4 regions of the Fictibacillus sp. 23RED33 genome follow, and region 1 is predicted to be linked to each of the others. Evidence: riboswitches for the same ligand, from Rfam matches in the RefSeq annotation. Region 1 holds a riboswitch; each other region holds the start of a gene.

Region 1 (5,201 bases):
GGGACTTCAAGCTGAAAACCCAGGGTATCCAAGCTGGGGTTTAGTTCGCTTTCATACGGGTGAAAGATATGTAGAATTTGTAATCAAGAAAAAAGCTGAGGATGAAGTGCGTTCGTTTGTTGAAGAGCGTATGAATCTTGCAAAAGCTAATTAGTTATGCAAATTTGTTTTAAAGAATAAAGGTATTCTATCTTTTCCTAAGAATATGTTAAATGTAAAAGGGAAAAGGTGGTTTTACCATGAAGCCATATGTGAAAGCAGGTTTAATTACCGCCGGGTTAATCGTTCTGATCAGTACCTATCTGCTAGGAATGTATGTTGAGAAGTTAAATGTTCAAAAAGAGTCACTTAATATGGATCCTATCCATATTGTAAGTGTATTATTAGGAGCTTCACTCATTTTAATCGGATTAAGAATAAAAACTAAAAAAGAAATTGAACCAGAGAACAGTGCAAAATAGGCACTGTTTTTTTACGTATTTTGTAGAGAGTTCCAATCTTTTGTATAATACATTTAGAATATCTATTACATGTGCCAGAGGAGACAATCATGAAATACGAAGATTTTAAAGAAATCGTGCACGGCAGAAGAAGTGTCCGAAAGTTTACGGATGAAGCAGTTGCTGAAGTAGACATTCATGAAATCATGGATTGCGCCCGCTATGCGCCGAGCGACACGAACTCACAAACGTGGGAATTTATCGTGATCCGAAACAAAGATAAAGTAAAGAAAATTGAAGAGATGACGTGGGATGCTATTCATAAATTGGCTGCAAGAGCTGAAGAGAACGGCAAAACGAAGGAAGCAAAATTGCTGACGCGCTCTTTCGGCCCTTATGCAACGGCGTTCTCTGGAGCACCTGTGCTGATCATCTGTTTAGCCACTCCTTACGAATCTAAGTTTCGTGAAAAAATATTTGATCCGATCGAACTTGCCGAAGAATCAGTCTGGGAAGAAGAAGGAATCAAGAGCAGCTGCTTGGCGATTCAAAACTTGATGCTCGCAGCCCATGCGCGCGGACTAGGGACTTGCCCGATGACTGGTCCCGTATTGCTTGCGCAAGATGCGATTCGAGACTTTTTAGAAATTCCGTCTAAGAAACAGATCAACATGGTTATTTCACTTGGACATCCACAAGATCAACCGAAAAAACTCGCAAGAAAAGCTGTAGAAGAAATCGTCACATATGTAGATTGATGACAATTGGTTCTGTAAAATTCTTAAAAAGCTCGTCCAGCGGGTGACAAGCACACTGGACGAGCGCTATATGAAAAGTGCAAGGATCACCGCTTTGAAATGCCCCCTTGAACCCCTCTCATACCCCTCTATAAGACTTCAGACCTACAATTAATCTTAAGAAAAAAGGATTTTTTTCGACATATACCGAATATATGTTTCATGTAACGTATTTTCAATTATAGAAAGAGGAACTTCTTATGAAAGAGACATTTGACTTGATTGATTATGCACTGCAAAAAAGTGGATTAGAGGAACTTAAAGATCCGACTCAGGTTCAGTATTTAGGTGAAGGGGCTTGGCATCTTGCTTATCTTGTTCAGCTGCGCACTGGAGATGCTGTGGTTGTTCGTTTTCCGAAAACAGAGGCGTATGGAAAGAACGTTGAGTTTGATGAAGAAGCCATGCACTCAGAATATGCAGCGACTAGAGCATACTATGAGCTAGCAAACCAAGTTAAACCGGGAATCTGCCCTGACTTTTTCAATTATCATGTAGAAAAAGGCAGAACGTTTACCGTGGAATCTTATGCAGGAAAAGCAATCAAACTAGATCAACTAACGGTTGTAGAAGCGTTTCATATTGGAGCGGAAGTTGGTGAGTTCTTTCGCAAGATGAATACTGCACATCATGGCTTAAAAGGGTTTGGTTATCTCTCATGGAACGGTAAACATATTGCGGGCAAATTTCAATCAGATGTTTCAGAATCTATGAAAGAAGAAAACAATGAATACATAGATGATTTCAAGAAATTTATAGAAACGTATGAGGGGGCCATTTCTTCATTAGCTTTAGTAGACCTACAAGCTTGCATGGAGGATAGAGAGATTACGGATCATACGGTTGTACTTACTAATCAAGATACATCTCCAGAGAATATATTGCTGCATTCAGATGGCACTGTCTGTTTGATTGATCCTGTACCAATCTTATATAGCGGAGATTCGCTTGCTGGGAATTTTCTTAATAATTATCGGACGTTGTTTCCAACATTTTTTAATGCACCGCGTTATGCACGACATGAATTTGATCGCTTTGAAGACCGTTTGAAAAGAATAGCTGACGGATTTTTAGAAGGTTATTCTAACGGAGATCTAGATGTAAAGCGTCGAGTGAAACAAGAAGAGTTTATTCAACTTACGGATCTAACTGTAACTCATTGGCAACTACTTCAGATTGATGAATTATCGTCCGAACAGAAAATTCGTTATGGAGAAAGAGAAGCCATTGCCAATCGAATAGCGGAACTTGTAAAAAAAATCGAAGAGTTTCAATGGTTTGATGAAAAAAGTGGAACAAAGTTAGCATAACCGGCATAGCATGGGCATAATCTTAATTCAAAGCTGACAGTTGAACACTCATTCTGTTGTAATACTTTTATGATTTTTCAAAAAACGGTTGACTTTCTAAAACATCTTACTCTATAATCCTATTCAAGAACAAAGTAAACATCAGCACGTTAATGTGTTAAACATAATTTGAATATCTCTTATCCAGAGAGGCGGAGGGACTAGGCCCGATGAAGCCCGGCAACCAACAAACCACATTTGGTTTGGAAAGGTGCCAATTCCTACAGATCTTTTTTGATCTGAAAGATAAGAGGAGGACCAAAACCCTCTTCTTAGGAAGGGGGTTTTTCTTTTTCCCCTTATCATACTTCAAGCACAACATCACTTAGTCACTTATTTCATTTTAAAAATTGAATATAGCAAAAGGGAAAAGCATTATTCTTTATCCCTAGTTTTCCTATAGATTTTATTTGAATAATGAGAAGGAGCGATTATAATGACAAAATCTTTTGACGGATACGATATTGAAACATTGCTATTACATGGGGGCCAAGCGCCTGACCCAACGACAGGATCACGAGCGGTACCTGTCTATCAAACTACTTCCTATGTTTTTTCTGATACAGACCATGCGCAAAGCCTTTTCGCGCTTGATGAGCCAGGAAACATCTACAGCCGAATCGGAAATCCAACTGTTGATGTTTTTGAGAAAAGAGTTGCACTTCTAGAAGATGGTGTTGCAGCTGTAGCTACTTCTTCTGGCATGTCAGCTATCGCGCTTGCCATCTTAAACATCGCACACGCAGGAGACGAAATTATTGCAGCTACGAATCTATACGGAGGTACTTACAACCTATTTTCTACTACTCTTCCGAAATACGGAATCAACGTAAAGTTTGTTGATGCAGAGGATCCAGAGAACTTCCGAAACGCGGTTACTCCAAACACGAAAGCATTTTTTGCTGAAACGATCGGGAACCCCAGTCTTAACGTATTAGATATTGAGGCAGTGGCAGATATTGCGCATGAAAACGATGTACCTCTAATTATCGATAATACATTTGCAACACCATATGTCACAAAGCCAATAAGCTTTGGAGCGGACATCGTAATCCACTCAGCTACAAAATGGATCGGCGGACATGGAACCGCAATTGGCGGTGTTGTAGTGGATGGAGGACGCTTTAATTGGAATTCAGATAAATACCCAGGATTCACTGAGCCAGATAACAGCTATAACGGATTAAGATACGCGAATGATTTTGGAACATTGGCTTTCGCGACTAAATTACGCGTTCAGCTTTTACGAGATTTCGGAGCTTGTTTAAGTCCACACAATGCATTTCTCCTTTTACAAGGTTTAGAAACACTGCATCTACGAGTGGAAAAACATGCGAAGAACGCACAAGAAGTAGCAGAGCATCTGGAAAAACATCCAGCAGTAGATTGGGTTTCATATCCTGGTCTTTCTTCGCACAGAAGTCATGAGCTTGCGAAAAAATATTTAAGCAACGGTTTTGGTTCGATCGTAAACTTTGGAATTAAAGGCGGGCGTGATGCAGGACGTAAGGTCATTAACAACATCTCATTATGGTCACATGTTGCAAATGTTGGTGATGCAAAATCATTGATTATCCACCCTGCTTCTACCACTCATCAACAGCTGAGCGGAGACGAATTAGTAGCAACAGGCGTAACAGAAGAACTTATTCGGTTATCGATCGGACTTGAATCCGTAAAAGATCTTACGAATGATCTTGATCGTGCGATACAAACGGCTACAGGAATCGGAGCGGATAAAACAGAGATCACGATTAATGACGAAGGTGTCATTCGTTGGGCATTGCAATCATCACTTTATAGAGCAGTTGAGAATGGACAGGAAATTCAACGACCTAAGACGCTAGCGATCGTGGGACTCAGTTCCAATCCTGCAAGACCTAGCCATCGATTAGCTAGAAAGATGCAGCGACTTGGCTATAAGATCGTTCCTGTTAATCCAAGAGAAACCGAAGTGCTTGATGAAAAAGCGTATCCAGATTTAAAATCCATTCCGTTTCCGATAGATGTTGTTCAAGTATTTAGAAGTCCAGAAGCAGCGATCGAGCTCGCAAAAGAAGCAGCGATCACACAACCAAAAGTGTTCTGGCTGCAAGAAGGTGTCATCTCACCAGAGGCTGCAAAAATCGCGAAAGAAGCTGGTATTGATGTGGTGCATAACAGATGCACGTATAAAGAAGCACAACGACTAAGAGGTACCATTTCAACGTATGCGTGTGAACTTTAAAAATAGAGATAGCTGATTCATTTTTAGGTTTTGCTTTAATGCTTCTTTGCTTGTTGATTGTAGTGCAAGGTGTGAGACTCCTGGAACGGGAGTCAACGACTTTCAAGAGTAACTCAAAAAATAGCCATACAAAAAGAGAGAAACGTGGAGGGAAATACATGATGAAGATTTGGCAAAAAGCAGCACTGGCTTTAAGCATAGCAGGCGCTTTAGTGTTAGCGGGCTGTTCCAGCAGTGCTAAAGAAGGTGAGAAGCCGGAGAAGATTAGACTTGATTATGCCTTTTACTCTCCAACAAGTCTAGCACTCAAAAAGTTTGGCTGGGCAGAAGAGACATTCAAAAAAGATGGCATTGAAGTGGAATGGGTTCAGAGTCAGGGAAGTAATAA
Region 2 (5,201 bases), 1.2 Mb from region 1:
GAGTTGAACATCTTCTAGGATTTTTTTGCTTGGAAAGCAGCCAGTTAATAGCATTAATGTGAAGATAATGAGAAGCTTCTTTTTAGCCATTTTTTGTTTTCCTCACTTTTCCTGAAATCAGCTGGATCACAAATAAAAACGGTATATAAGCATAGAGAATATAAAAACCAACTTGAGAAACTTTCGTATTTAGTATGTCTACTTGTTGGCGATCAACGACTAAGATGCAACATATGAAAATAACGAAAAGCATTGTGCGCAGCGCACTTTTTTGTTTGATCTTATATAAACGGTGAATTCCGCGGCTTACAGACCACAAACCTATACAGATGTTAGGAAGAACGACGAAAAGCCAAAGAGCGATACCGGCATATTCGAATCGCTGGGCGAATGGGAGGTCTACAATTTTCCATAGTGTTAGTGTCGCCCAAATCGTATGTTGAAGTTGTTCTTGATTAAAATAGACAAAAGATACGAATACAGTAATGAGGTAAGTGAACATGGTAAATAGATTTCCTAAGTGAGCCCACTTTTGTGATTTTTCAGGTTGTTTTAAAAAAGGTAAATACAACAGTATGAGCTCGAATCCTAAATAATCAAGAGTAACTCCTTTAGTAGCAGCCATGAGGTCGCTAAATGAATGATCTAAAATAGGTAAAAGATTTGTATAGTGTGCATTTTTAAGTGCGTAATATTTTAATAAAAATAGAGGGAGGGTGATAAAAAAGCCTAATACAGATAGTCCTGCGACAACGCGGATTCCTCCAATAACATACGAATAAGCTAATCCTAAGAGGATGATGGCAATAACAGCCGTATTCAGCTCGGGAAACACCCAAATTTGAATTACTTCAATATAAGTCCTAAGTACGGTTAGAATCGTAGAACTAAAATAAATCAAGAGAAGAAAACTTAATGCGCCGCCAATCCATCTGCCGAACAAGTTTCTATGGACGCCAATGATATCAGCGTTCTCTTTTGAAAGAACACGATAGATCATCCAGATCAGCGCATTAAATGAAAGACCTCCGATGATTACAGAAATCCATGCATCATGTCCTGCTGATTTAGCGATATAACGCTCAAATCCTAGAATTCCCACTCCAATCTGCATGGTTGTAACCATATAAAAAGCCATATAAGGTGATATCTGCTTGTTTTCACTGATCTGAGACATACATACCCCTCATTTTTTAGTCCTCAATGTCATGCTTTGCTGTTGCCCGCTTTTTATTCATCCTTGCCTTATCCTGTGGTCTTAATAAAGATGGTCGGCTATTTTGCATACTGAACGGCAGTCGTACAAGAGCATCTTTTAGATCATTTGCACGAAGCGGATATAATGGTGCGATATAAGGTCTTCCTAGAGATGTTAGTTTCAGCAGATGAGAAACGATAAAAGCGAAACAGATACCAACACCTAGAACCCCTAAAAACTGGGCAAACAATAAAAAGGGAAAACGCAATAAACGAATCGTGTTACTCATCTGATAGACAGGTGTTGTAAAAGAAGCAAGAGCGGCTAAAGCAACAATGATTAACAAAACGTTACTTGTTAATCCTGCTTGTACCGCTGCCGTTCCGATAACGATACCTCCTACAATACCGATTGTTTGACCGACCTTAGAAGGCAGCCTGGCACCAGCTTCTCGAAGCAACTCGATGGAAAGTTCTAGTACGATAGCTTCCAGTATAGGTGGGAAAGGAATATCATTACGTGAAGCAACGAGTGTAGCTAGTAGATTTTCCGGAATCATTTCATAATGAAACGTTAATACTGCTACATACAGAGGCGTTGATAACACGGAAAACATGACAGCCATGAGTCGAATCAATCGAAAGGCAGAAGCGAGCGTCCAATTTAGAAAATAGTCTTCGAAAGCGGAGAAAAATTCCACGATGGTTGTTGGACCCGTTAACGCATGGGGAGATCCGTCAGCCATAATCGCCACTTTTCCTTCAGATAAAACACTCGCTACCCGGTCTGGCCGCTCTGTATCAATGAGCTGTGGAAAAGGAGAGTTCTCATTGTCGGAGATCATTTGATTGATATAAGAACTATCTACAATATGATCGTACTCGATATCATTGACTCGCTGAATCGCCGTGTTCACATTTTCTTCATCCGCGATTCCGTCGATATAAATGATGGCTACTCTCGTTTTTGAGAGTTTCCCAACCCGTACTTCCTTAACTGTGAATTCAGGAATAGGAAGTCGTTTACGAATAAGATTTAAATTTGTGTCTAATGATTCAACAAAAGCTTCCTTTGGACCTACAACGCTAAACTCAGTTTCAGGGATAGAAATCTGCCTGTTTTCGGTCGATAGACTTGGAACAAGCAATCCTTCCGGGTCCTCTTTATTCATTTGAATAAGAATAAACCCCTCTGTTACTTTGTTAGCGATGTCATGCACATCATTCGTTTTGACCATCCCATCTAACGGCAAATGCTTTTGTATGTCATCTAAGTTCTTTAATTGAATGTCTGTTATATAGGGTAATAAATCCCGATGAACAAATTCGGGATTTACAAGTGTTTTATAATAAGAGATATAAAATGTGCTGAGTGATGATTGCTTAACGGTAGAAAAGTCTGCTGAAGCTCTTAGCTTTTTCATGAGCTCTGGGAATGTCAATGTACCTTTTGTAGGATCTGTATTTGATTCTTGTTGTTTTTTCTTTTTCTTCTTAAAAAATATCATTGAAATCACCCGTTCGTTGTTACGTCATGAACTACTACATTTCTTTATCATCTCCTCGTCATTTAATAATATTCTGTTGGCAAACTTGATCATGGTTTGTTTTTTTATTGACAACAATTAGCAAGTAGCCTATGATTATCCTTAAATTAATAATGAAACTCTTATTAAGAGCAGGCGGAGGGAATTAGCCCAATGAAGCCCGGCAACCATCGGATGAACTATGTTTTGACCGAAACGGTGCTAAATCTAACAGCAGTTTTTTGCTGAGAGATGAGAGAACGAACGGATTTTATGTATGGAACCGTGTTCTCTAAGGGAACACGGTTTTTTTGCGTTTATCATACTGGTTAAGTGAATTTCAATAGAGAGAAAAGGAGTGGGTGATATGGTTATGTCGAATTGTATATGGTGGAAAGACAGAAAATTGGCTCACACCATTCATTTTCCTAATTGGAGTGGTGAAGGTGAAGAGAAGTTTCCGCTAATCATTATTTGTCACGGTTTTACGAGTACACGAATTGGTGTAGATCGTCTGTTTGTTAAAACGGCTCAAGAACTCGTTAAACTAGGGTTTGCTGTATTGAGATTTGACTATGCTGGCTGTGGTGAGAGTGAAGGGGAATATGGAGATAATGAGTTTGCTTGTTTTATCGATCAGACGAAGGAAATTATTTCTTTTGGTAGCAAACTACCTAACATTGATCAAAATGCAATAACGTTAATCGGTCATAGTTTAGGTGGTGCGGTAGCGATTTGCACTGTAGCTGATGATGATAGGATTGGGAATGTGATCACTTGGTCTGCAGTAGGGAATCCATTTGAAGATATTAAAGAAATAGTTGGTTATAACGGAGAGCACCCCGTGATTGATCATCTAGGGTATGCGATAACCGAAGAATTTTTACTTTCGCTTCAAGCTTATTCACCGTTAGAAGACATCAAACAGTTTCGTGGTAACGCACTGTTCATCCATGGCTCGGACGATCCAGTTATATCTTCAAGATATTGCTCTCACTATTTTGAAGAATCAAGAAAGAGGAAAATTGGTAGAAGCTCAATAGTACTAATAGAGGGTGCCAATCATACGTATTCTTCAATTGTCCATTTCGATAAATTAATTTCTTCTACTTCTGAATGGTTAGTAAAGAATGTTAAAGTTTCTGTTCAGAATAATTTGAAAAAAGTGTTTGACATTTTACAAAATTCCTGTGATAATACAAAGTAATTTGATAGGAATACTCTTATTAAGAGCAGGTGGAGGGAATTAGCCCTATGAAACCCGGCAACCATTCATGTTGAATAATAATCAATATGAAAACGGTGCTAAATCTAACAGTGGTCACACTGAGAGATGAGAGGATTATCGGAATCGTTTTCGAGAAGCCTTCTGTCTCTGTTATGAGAACAGGAGGTTTTTTTGTACCACCTCTTAAAGAGCATCTTTTATCAAAGAACTTATAGAAACTAAAGGATAGGGGATCAGATCATGAAAAGAATCATCCAAGTATTACTCGCAAGTTTCGCAGTATTTTTATTAGCGGCTTGTGGCTCATCAACAAGTGGTGGAGAGAAAACAGAAAAGCTAGTGATTGGAGCATCAAATGTACCACACGCAGAAATTTTAGAGGAAGCGAAGCCGCTTTTAGAGGATAAAGGCATTGAATTAGAAATCGTTAAATTCCAAGATTATATCTTACCGAATAAGTCTTTATATGAAAAAGAAATTGATGCGAACTATTTTCAGCACATTCCATATCTAACACAGCAAGTGAAAGATAATCCGAAGTATAAATTTGAAAATGCAGGAGCTGTTCACTTAGAGCCGATGGGCGTTTATTCGAAGAGACATAAGTCATTAAAAGACCTACCAGAAGGCGGGAAGGTTATCTTAAGTAATTCAATTGCTGAGCACGGGCGTATCTTGTCAATCTTTGAAGCAGAGGGACTGATCAAACTAAAAGAAGGAAAGGGCTACGAAGCGCAAATAAGCGATATTGTAGAAAATCCGAAAAACTTAGAGTTTGTGGCAGACATTGATCCAGGGCTGTTGACTAAAGCATACGAGAATGATGAAGGCGATGCGATTGTGATCAACACAAATTATGCAATCGATGCGGATTTGAACCCGAAGAAAGATTCCATCGCACTTGAAGGTTCAGATTCACCATTTGCGAATATTATCACAGTTCGTGAAGGCGACAAAGAGAAGAAATCTATCAAAACCTTGTTAGAAGTGCTTCATTCGAAAGAAATTACCGATTTTATTGATAAAGAGTACAAAGGTTCAGTGCTAGCTGTTAAAGAATAAGAATAAGGATGAATGAGCTGACTAGATGAGTGAAATCCACTCATCTAAGCAGCTTTTTTCATTTACAGATGTTTTAAGGCATCCGATGAACACCTTTTTTTGAATATTAAGTCTAAATAAGAAAAATTAAGTCTTACTCAGAAAAATTAAGTCGTTCTGATCATCAATTAAGTCAAACTAGACATGAA
Region 3 (5,201 bases), on a different contig from region 1:
TTACTAGAAAGAATGAAAGAAAGCGATTAGAGTGTCCTAACCGCTGTTAAAAGGTGACTTTCTGTATCATGCATTAATCATATTTTACAACTGGCCATTTTTCTTTTCGAAGGGAATTCATGAGTTCAGGACTAGCATTTAAATTACTCTGCACGATTTCTTTAGGTGTTAAAGCCATCCATTGGTTCAATGAAACATCTGCAAAACGGTCACTTTTAAAAATCTCTAAAAACCATAAACTCTTATTTCCGGTATTCTGCACATAATGACCAAATGCGAACGGAACATATCCTACATCTCCGGCTCGTACGTCAAAAGTTCGTGCCGTTCCATTTCCAGCGAAAGCGGTCATCCGCCCTTGACCGGCTAAATAATATTGCCACTCATCATTATTCGGATGCCAATGCAACTCTCTCATTCCGCCGGGTTTTATTTCTACTAAAGCGGCAGCAATTCTCTGTGAGATCGGAAAGTTCGTAGAATCTACGATACGAACGGTACCACCGGGTGTAACGAGTGGTTTTTGAGCCATTAAACGGTGCGTGAAGCTCAACGGTACAGTTCCATATGGATCAGGTACGGCTTGTGTTTCAATCGGACCGGGAACCGTAGACTGATAAATATAACGTTGTTCAGTCGGAATGTTTGCGAATGCGCTTTCCGGTATACCGAAATTTGCTGAAAGCACCTCTTTCGGTGTATGTGCAAACCAATCTGAAATAGAGAATGTGCTCAGATCGGAGAAATTTCCATCATCGAATACGAGTAAAAACTCACAACCTTCTTCAAGTCCTTGAATCGAATGCGGAATGCCGGGAGGGAAGTACCAAAGATCACCTTCACCTACATCGGCGATGAAATTTCTGCCGTTTTGGTCAACCGAGGTAATTCGAGCACGGCCTAATATCATATAAGCCCATTCCGCTTCTTGATGCCAATGAAGCTCCCTTACACCACCTGGGGTCAGACGCATGTTTACTCCAGCAAGCGTCTTTGCGACAGGAAGCTCACGAACCGTAATCTCTCTCGACCAGCCTCCAAAATTTAATTGCATATGTGTATCAGAATAGGAAAACCGTAAATTTGGGACAGTTCCTGCATCTGTTGCAGGTGAAACTAACATATCCGGATTTTGTATATCACGCATAATGTCGCGAGGTCCTAAATCGGTCGCGCCCGCACCATCACTGCGAATCGGCTGAGGAATCTGCATTGGTCTTCGTTGCTTGTGCTCTTTTTTGTCGTTATCCATGTGATGAGCTCCTCTCTATAAGAAGGTTCAATCGTCATCTCTGTATTCATATGGAGAGGACATCTTATACATGCAGATTACTTGAGGAGGATCTTAACAAAGAAAAAACACCTAATAAGCTTGCCGCAGCTTATAGGTGTTTCGTATGTGTGAAAATATCGTCTTGGTGGCTTTTAATGCGCTTTAATTGTGCCACGATAATGATGCTGATGATCACGAGCAAGAACCAGGAGCTGATCTTACCAATATGCACGAGTGACCAAGAGGCTTCTTGATTGGGATACTGCCAGGCTCCGAGAAACGTTGTAATGTTTTCAGCGATCCAGATAAAAAATCCGATCAACAAAAACGAAAGAAGGATCGGCATTTTATAAACACGTTCGTTGATCGTATAATGAACAACAGTCTTATAAAAGATAGGAAATAAGAGCAGGATTAGAATCCATCTGGCATCAAACAAATAATGATGAGTAAAAAAGTTAAAATAAATCAGTACGCATATCCCAAAAGAAAAGAGGGGATTCGGCCAGCCCTTAATCTGAAGGTCTAACCTCCGCCAGCTTTGGCAAATATAGCTCGCAACACTTGCATACATAAAACCGCTGTAAAGAGGTACACCGTAGATCTTAGAATAAGCCTCTTCAGGATAGCTCCAAGACCCCATGTGAACTTTAAATAGCTCTAGAGCAAGTCCAATCAAGTGAAAGACACAGATGACTTTAAGTTCATCTATCGTTTCAAGTTTCGTTACGATCATGGCAACTTGTGTAAGGAGACAAAGAAGGAGTATGAAATCGTATCGAGGGATGAACGGAATGCTGACGAATTTTGAAAGAGCTAACGCACCAAAGATGATGACTGGAAAGATGCAAGAAAGTGCTTGTAAATAAGTGAATGTAAGAAGCGCTCTCAAATTAAACCACCCTTTTATGAGTTGATATGGAAATATATTGTATCCATAATAACCTATGGTGATCTAAATCTCATCATATAAAAAAATGTTTAGTTTAACATGAATCTGTCAGTTGACTTCTTTTACTTAAGCGCTGCATCCGCTAACGAATAAACGATCGCATCATCTGTTGGTGGATTATGAAGGCCGGCTCTTACATCTCGAAAATGCCGCTGAAGCGGATTTTGTACAGAAAGACTACGAGCCCCAACGATTCTCATCGCGAGATCAACGACCTTGTTCGCACTATTTGTTACAGAATGTTTAACGGCAGCGAGTTCTGTACCTAGATTTTGACGTTGTTCAGGGTGGTTTACCCATTTTTCAGCAACGGCATGAAGGATCGTTCTTGCTTGGAATAGCTCAAGTTCTATCTTACCAATCTTTCTTCTCACCTCTGGTACGTCTGAGATCGGTCCTGATAAAGTGTTAGGGCTATACTCTGACGCAAATTCAATCGCGTAATTCCGCGCTGCTCTTGCGATACCTAGGTACACAGCAGGCACCTGAAGATACCAGCCTTTAGGTATGAGGTTCTTCCCATCCTCTACGCCTAGAAGATTTTCTTTTCGTACATAAACGTCTTTCAAAAGAAGGTCATCACTTTTTGTTCCTCTCATCGAGATGCTGTCCCATGTTTCTTTTACAAAAACCCCTTTATCACGGTGATTCACTAAGAAAAATCCTTTATGATTGGTTTCTGAGATGGTAGCTGTAATGACTGAGTAATCAAGTGCTTCTGCCATAGAAGTAAAAGCTTTACTTCCGTTGATCAGCCATCCATCTGCTTTCTTGTCTGCAGTTGTAGTAGGAATACCGCCTCGAGACGGACTTCCCGTCGCACGCTCTGTTTGTGCCAAGTTAATGAGTGCTTTCTGTTCAACAACTTTTCGGCTGAGATCAGCGAATGCATCTCCGTTCCAGTGACGATTTTCAGCCGCATCTAAAAGAGTACCGAGATGCCAGCCAAGAGAAAGAGCAGTAGGAGCATCTCCCTCGGCTAAATGCTCTTGAATGGTTAAGAATTCAACTAGATTTAATCCTTTACCACCAAATTCTTTTGGGATGGTAAGAGAAAGAAAATCATGATTCTTTAAATCTTGAAAGTTCTCATAAGGAAAAATGCCTTCTTGATCTACATAATCTGCGCGTTTCTTAAACGCTTCTTTCAGTGCTAGAGCAGTATTAATCGCTTCTTCAAAATGATCTATCTCAGTGGCTTTTCTCAAAGGTAAGCTCATAGTTCCCTCCTAAATTTTTTTCAGTAAGGTTTTAGTAGATTGGTTTTGTTATTAGACATCTTAGATAGGTTGATTGGAGCGCAAGGTGCGAGACTCCTGTGGGACAAGCGGTCAGGTGAGACCCTTAAGGGCGCGAAGCGGCAAGGGGCTCACCGATTGCCCCACGGAAAGCGAGCACCTGGAGCGAAAATCATACGCTCACAAGTACAGCGAAGGACACCAAAAATAAAAAAGCCCTCTTTCAAAGACGAAAGAGGACGTAGATTCCATATGCTAACACGCTCTCTCATCTATCAGACATTCAAAAAACATCTGCTGGAAATAGCACCTTTCTTTATAAAAAGCGGTTGCTGCAGGATCGTAGGACCAGTTCCTCCCCTGACTCTTGATAAGATACATTATTTAATTATTAGTCATCACTATAGAGGATAAAGCAAACCACTGTCAACTAAAAACTGATTGTTAAGAAAATTATTTTATTTCTCTAAATTCCATTGACAGTCTATTTTTATTCCTGTATATTTCGTTACTAAATTGAATAATATCGATTCCTTATCGAGAGAGGTGGAGGGACTGGCCCTTTGAAGCCTCGGCAACAACTATTTTTAGGATTGTGCCAATTCCAGCAGGCGAAAGCTTGAAAGATAAGAGGAGATCTATATACGTATGTTTTATTTCGCGTATTTTTTCAACCTCTTCTCATCGCTGAAGAGGTTTTTTTATTTTCTCTTGGAGCGGGTACAAAAAAATCGGATGGAGGAAATTATTTTGGGTAAAGAAATTTTGTTAAACGCGTTTGAGATGACAAGTGCCATGCACAATTCTCATGGTCTTTGGAAGCATCCGGAGAACAAGAGACATAGAAGCTATAAAGATCTGAATTACTGGATCGACTATGCGAAGCTTTTAGAAAGAGGAAAGTTTGACGCTGTATTTTTTGCGGATGTGTTAGGGATTTATGACGTTTATAAACAAAGTAAAGCTCCTTCTATTCGTGATGGGCTTCAAGTTCCATTAAACGATCCGGCACTTCTCGTGTCGGCCATGGCAAGCGTAACAGAGAACCTGTCTTTTGCTGTGACGGTGAGCACAACCTATGAGCAGCCATTTGGCAACGCACGTCGTTTTTCTACGCTAGATCACCTAACGAATGGGCGAATCGCATGGAATGTAGTCACTTCTTACTTGCCGAACGCAGCGAGGAATTTTGGATTGCAGAATATGATCAAGCACGATGAACGGTATAACATCGCGGATGAATATCTGGATGTTTCGTATAAGCTTTGGGAGAGCAGCTGGGAAGATGGAGCAGTTGTAGAAGATGTTGAAAACAATAAATTAGTGGATCCCGGTAAGGTACATGAGATCAATCATGAGGGGCAATACTTCAGCGTTGAAGGACCTCACTTGAGCGAGCCTTCTTTCCAGCGGACACCTGTGATCTACCAAGCGGGAACGTCTGAGCGTGGACGAGACTTTGCGGCCAAGCATGCTGAATGTATTTTTGTAGGTGGTCCAACGCCAGAGAGAATTCGATTTTATGCTGACGATATCCGTAAGCTCGCTGCAAAACAAGGCCGAAATCCAGAAAACATTAAGATCTTTTCTTTTTTAAACGTGGTGGTAGGAAGAACGACAGAGGAAGCCGAGGAAAAATTCAATGAGTATGCAAGTGTTTGGAGTGCCGATGCTGCAAAAGCTCAATATGGAGCAAGTGGATATGATATCGCGGAATATGAAGATTTAGATCCGGAAC
Region 4 (5,201 bases), 1.1 Mb from region 1:
TTGCGTGTTCTGGCGGGTAGGTGACTGTTCACGGCGTAGACCTGAAAGCCAGGCTGTTACTCCGTTTAGTTCTTCTTCTAAAGGAATCACTTTTCGAATCGTGCAGCATTGATTAGGATTTAATTTCCAAAGCTCTTCACCGTGCTTACTCGCCTGTTCTTCAAGAGATAAAGCCGGTGTTTTCAATTTGATGCGAAGAGATGGATATCTTTTCTTCGCTTCTTCAATCACTTTATACGTTTCTAGAAAATGCAGATGGGTATCAAGGAAAACAATTTGAGCATCACGCTTTATTTGATGAACAAGATCCACTAAGACGCTTCCTTCAATTCCGAAGCTACACGCATAAACCAGATCATCTTCATACGTTTCATAAGCCCACTTCAAAGCATGCAGCGCGCCTTTTGTGGGGTTTTCACTATCAAAATCACGGGTTTTTTCGTCCCATGTTTCGTACGTTAGCAATCTGCTACCTCCTTTTCGCCATAAAAAAAGCGGCTTTAACGTTTTTAGGGCTTTGCCCATTCGTTAAAACCGCCTCTAGTTTTCTAGTCAGCGAACTATTTAATTCTTACCTTCTCGTTCTTTTCAAGCTGAATCACTTTTCCATCTTGAACGACTAAAGTGATTGATCCAAATTTAATACTGCTCAGCATTTGTTGAAGCTGAGGAAGAAAATCGTTTGCACTATTTTCGTTCGCCACTCCACTGCCTCCCTTTCTAACATTCATATCTTTTCAAAGGCTCTTCTTAAAAAGTTGTTGTTTTTTGTTGATTTATGTTTTGGCTTCATTGAAAAGTTGATTGGAGTGCAAGGTGCGAGACTCCTGGGGGATCAGCGGGACAGGTGAGACACCTAAGGACACAAAGTGTCGAGGTGGCTCACCGCACGCCCCCCGGAAAGCGAGCATCCTGGAACGGATATCAACCACTTTCAAGAGCAACAAAAGCCAAAAAACAAAAAAACCTTCCCATTTCGGAAAGATAGTGGAGGTAAACATATTACCTTATCTTCCAAAATGTAAATACATTCTGCTGGAGTTAGCACCTTACAATCGCAGGTTGCCGGGTTTCATCGGGCCAGTTCCCTTCACCACTCTGGATAAGAGTTTAAATTTTATAAAATCATAACATATCTGAAAATGATATCAAGACCTATTTTTTCATTTTTCTATTTTTACAAAAAATTTAAACAAACAGTTGACTTTTTATGTTTTTGAATCATATAGTATTAACTAAAATTTAATCCGTATCGCTGATCGGAAAACCGAAGGCTCTTAACATCACTTGTTAAGGGCCTTTTTATTTTGAGGAGGAAAAGTATGAAAAAGTTGATTGTATTAGCTCTAATTGGTCTTTTTGCACAGTTAATTGATGGATCACTCGGTATGGCTTATGGAGTTACATCTACATCTTTGCTGTTAGTAGCTGGAATTGCTCCTGCAGCTGCATCTGCGTCCGTACATCTTGCTGAAGTCGTTACCACTGCGGCATCCGGCGCTTCTCATATTAAGTTTGGAAACGTTGATCGCCAAGTCGTTACTCGCTTAATTCTGCCGGGTTCGATCGGCGCATTTGTAGGTGCTTGTTTTTTAAGTAATCTGCCTGGCGATTTAATAAAGCCGTATATCTCAATATTTCTAATTCTCCTCGGTATATATATCTTATATCGTTTTTTGTTTAAACTTGGAGAAAAGAAAGCAACAGCAAATGGTAAACCCTTTACAAAGAAACAACTTATTCCACTTGGATTATTAGCAGGTTTCTTAGATGCTACAGGTGGAGGAGGCTGGGGCCCGGTCACCACTCCAGTCCTAATGGCAAAACAAGACATGAAAACTAGGAAGGTGATCGGTTCTGTAGATACAAGTGAATTTGCTGTAGCAGTATCTGCATCAGTCGGATTCTTCATCGCACTCGGCTGGGAACAAGTTGAATGGCTATGGGTCGGTGCATTGATGCTAGGAGGAGTGATTGCGGCTCCTATTGCTGCATGGCTAGTGCGACTCATTCCCTCTCACATACTCGGAGTACTTGTTGGTGGATTGATTATTATCACCAATACCCGCACCCTTCTTCATACACTAGGGGTTTCACATAACATGTTGTTACCAATCTACTTTGTTCTTGCTGCTTTTTGGGCAGTTGGAGTTATTTATGCAGTTAAAAGTAATCCGGAAAATAAAAATCCGAAATTTTTAAAAAATTCAGTTGACTATTGATAATGACCTATGTATTATAAATCTTAATTCAATATTCAAATCTTCTTATCCAGAGAGGCTGAGGGACTGACCCTATGATGCCCGGCAACCAGCGGAAACGCATGGTGCTAATTTCAGCAGAACAATTAATGTTCTGAAAGATGAGACTTCGATCGGGTGAAATCATCGGGACCTCTTCTTTTGGAAGAGGTCTTTTTTTCTGGGATAAGTTGAAACTGAATGCGATTGGATACAAAAAAATGACGTTGAGGAGAGATTTGAAAATGACTGATCAAAATGCAAAAAGACAGTATGGGTTTGAAACGATTTCTTTACATGAAGGTCAAAAAGTTGATCCGACTACAGGAGCTCGTGCTGTTCCGATCTACCAGACCACTTCCTATCAGTTCAATTCAACAGAGCACGCAGCGAACTTATTTGCCCTCAAAGAGTTCGGAAACATATATACGCGTTTGATGAATCCAACGCAAGATGCGTTTGAACAGACCATCGCAAAACTTGAAGGCGGTGTTGGTGCTCTTGCTCTTGCTTCCGGTCAGGCAGCCATTACAAATGCTATATTCAATATCGCTGGCTCTGGTGATGAAATCGTCGCTTCTACCTCTCTATATGGTGGAACGTATAACCTGTTCTCTGTCACTCTCCCCAAGCTCGGCATCCATACACAATTTGCTGAAATTGATAATCTTCAATCGTTTAAAGATGCTATTACAGAAAAAACAAAAGCCGTATACATTGAGACCATCGGGAATCCAAAAATTGATGTAGCCGATATTCAAGCGATTGCTGACATCGCACATGACGCAGGAGTTCCTCTTATTGTAGATAATACGTTGGCTACGCCTTACCTTTGTCGCCCGATCGAACATGGAGCGGATATTGTTGTCCATTCTGCAACAAAATTCATCGGAGGACATGGTACTTCAGTAGGTGGAGTTATCGTCGATTCTGGAAAATTTGATTGGAGCAATGGGAAATTCCCAGGCTTGACTGAGCCAGATCCAAGCTATAAAGGAATTGTGTATACGGATGCATTTGGTCCACTTGCTTATATTCTAAAAGCACGTGTTCAGCTGCTTCGAGATCTAGGTTCGTCTATCGCACCGTTCAACTCCTTTCTATTTATTCAAGGATTGGAAACACTTGCTCTGCGTATAGAACGTCATGTTGAAAATACATTGAAAGTAGCGAAGTTCCTAGAGAGTCATCCATCGGTCGATTGGGTAAATTACGCAGGGCTTCCAAGCAGCCCTTACTATGAACTTGCCCAAAAATACCTCCCTAAAGGCGCGGGTGCAATTTTAACATTCGGGGTTAAAGGCGGTGTAGACGAAGGTAAAAAGTTGATCGAAAATGTTAGCATCTTCTCTCACCTGGCAAACGTGGGAGATTCAAAATCATTGATCATCCATCCAGCTAGCACCACTCATCAACAACTATCTGAAGAAGAACAAAGAAAATCAGGCGTAAGCCCAGAACTAATCCGTCTTTCGATCGGAATTGAAACAGTAGATGATCTAATCTATGACTTAGATCACGCATTAAAAGCGATCTCACTTTCTCCAAGTGGATTGTAGATTACAACGATTAAGCTGTTCAAGAAATCCTTTGAGCAGCTTTTTTGTTGCCAAGACTCTTCTCCTGTTAGCGAGCACCTTAAACGGAAATCAGCTTTAAGAACAACCTTGTATACAGATACAGCTTTGTCATAAATCAGTTTCTCCTTACAAATACTATTGGTAACAAATTTTAGAATGAGGGCTCATGATGTCTACCATTGTAAAAATGATTGTTTCCATGTTTTTATGTCACATTCTTTTTTTCGGACCAAAAGTCAATGCAGGTGTAGTAAATCGTTTTGAAGTAGAGAAATATGGAGATGTAATCTGGGAAGTTCCTTCAAAAAAGAAACAAGTTGCGATTACATTTGACGATGGCCCAGACCCCGTATACACCACTCAGATCTTAGATGTTCTTAAAAAGGAAGGTGTTCATGCAACATTCTTTCTTATTGGAAAGCGGGTTGAGAAGTATCCAGAAATCGTGAAAAGAGAGCTAAAAGAAGGACATGAAATCGGCAACCATACGTATAATCACCCTAGTTTCCACACCATTTCAAGGCATAAAGTTGTGGTTGAAACAAGAAAGACCGAGCACCTTCTCGATCCTGCTCATCATTCAGATTACATAAAATTGTTTCGACCTCCAGGCGGTACAGTTACAGAGAACAGTTTAAAAGTCTTAAAAAAAGAAGGATACAAAGTTATCCTATGGTCTTGGCATCAAGATCCCCGCGATTGGACAAATCCAGGATCTGAAAGGATAGCCAGACACATCCTAACGAATTTAAAAAACGGAGATATTATTCTTTTGCATGATTCTGGAGGTAATCGCAGTCAAACGGTTGCTGCATTAAAGATTATACTTCCCAAGCTTAAGGAAATGGGTTATGAAATTGTAACGGTTGATGAACTATTAAAAATGCACCCACGATACAATGAGTTCCATGAAACTGAAATGAAGAAAGAAGAAGTACCCTTATTAATCGAATAAAGAATGAGGAGAACAATTTTAATGATTAGATTGTTCTTTTCTTTTTTATTTAGACCTCCCTACTGATCACTTTGTTTAGACGCTTGCTCACTATTTGTTTTTAACATTAAATAAAAGCGCTTGCATTTTATAATCACTGTACTATAATACTACTTGTATACAAGTATACTCGTTCTACAAAAGGAGGTTATTAAGTTGAACGATTCTATGGAACTTCTTTATCCTGAAAAGTGGCTTTCCAAAGCTTCTACTGGGGAACGTGTCGCTTGTGAGCTGAGAATGCGGATTATCTCGGGACTCATTGAAAGCGGTACCACTCTTTCTGAAAATAAATTAGCTGCTGAATATAATGTTAGCCGCTCTCCTATACGAGAAGCACTTAAGGTTCTATCGAATGAAAACTTAATTCGTTTAGAGCGTATGGGT

Evidence for each region. Region 1 has a riboswitch for S-adenosylmethionine ahead of IHV09_RS01590 (PLP-dependent aspartate aminotransferase family protein). Riboswitches for the same ligand answer to the same signal wherever they lie in the genome.
Region 2: another riboswitch for S-adenosylmethionine. It lies ahead of IHV09_RS07800 (alpha/beta hydrolase); the one in region 1 lies ahead of IHV09_RS01590 (PLP-dependent aspartate aminotransferase family protein).
Region 3: another riboswitch for S-adenosylmethionine. It lies ahead of IHV09_RS17800 (acyl-CoA dehydrogenase family protein); the one in region 1 lies ahead of IHV09_RS01590 (PLP-dependent aspartate aminotransferase family protein).
Region 4: another riboswitch for S-adenosylmethionine. It lies ahead of IHV09_RS07335 (homocysteine synthase); the one in region 1 lies ahead of IHV09_RS01590 (PLP-dependent aspartate aminotransferase family protein).

The regions. Positions count from the first base shown of each region.
Region 1 is NZ_JACZDX010000001.1:295,115-300,315, forward strand. Features, by position in the region: gene IHV09_RS01570 (hypothetical protein) at 1-154, shown strand, start outside; gene IHV09_RS01575 (hypothetical protein) at 240-461, shown strand; gene IHV09_RS01580 (nitroreductase family protein) at 551-1,198, shown strand; gene IHV09_RS01585 (hypothetical protein) at 1,438-2,547, shown strand; SAM riboswitch class I at 2,724-2,839, shown strand; gene IHV09_RS01590 (PLP-dependent aspartate aminotransferase family protein) at 3,023-4,813, shown strand; gene IHV09_RS01595 (aliphatic sulfonate ABC transporter substrate-binding protein) at 4,972-5,201, shown strand, end outside.
Region 2 is NZ_JACZDX010000001.1:1,502,448-1,507,648, reverse strand. Features, by position in the region: gene IHV09_RS07815 (Ger(x)C family spore germination protein) at 1-90, opposite strand, end outside; gene IHV09_RS07810 (GerAB/ArcD/ProY family transporter) at 83-1,177, opposite strand; gene IHV09_RS07805 (spore germination protein) at 1,194-2,705, opposite strand; SAM riboswitch class I at 2,864-2,982, shown strand; gene IHV09_RS07800 (alpha/beta hydrolase) at 3,091-3,930, shown strand; SAM riboswitch class I at 3,944-4,063, shown strand; gene IHV09_RS07795 (MetQ/NlpA family ABC transporter substrate-binding protein) at 4,192-5,013, shown strand.
Region 3 is NZ_JACZDX010000006.1:146,228-151,428, reverse strand. Features, by position in the region: gene IHV09_RS17810 (oxalate decarboxylase family bicupin) at 74-1,252, opposite strand; gene IHV09_RS17805 (DUF817 domain-containing protein) at 1,383-2,165, opposite strand; gene IHV09_RS17800 (acyl-CoA dehydrogenase family protein) at 2,288-3,445, opposite strand; SAM riboswitch class I at 3,729-3,840, opposite strand; SAM riboswitch class I at 3,995-4,096, shown strand; gene IHV09_RS17795 (LLM class flavin-dependent oxidoreductase) at 4,214-5,201, shown strand, end outside.
Region 4 is NZ_JACZDX010000001.1:1,417,176-1,422,376, forward strand. Features, by position in the region: gene IHV09_RS07320 (phosphoadenylyl-sulfate reductase) at 1-465, opposite strand, end outside; gene IHV09_RS22370 (YezD family protein) at 561-704, opposite strand; SAM riboswitch class I at 1,005-1,109, opposite strand; gene IHV09_RS07330 (sulfite exporter TauE/SafE family protein) at 1,323-2,222, shown strand; SAM riboswitch class I at 2,265-2,369, shown strand; gene IHV09_RS07335 (homocysteine synthase) at 2,486-3,799, shown strand; gene IHV09_RS07340 (polysaccharide deacetylase family protein) at 3,987-4,775, shown strand; gene IHV09_RS07345 (GntR family transcriptional regulator) at 4,971-5,201, shown strand, end outside.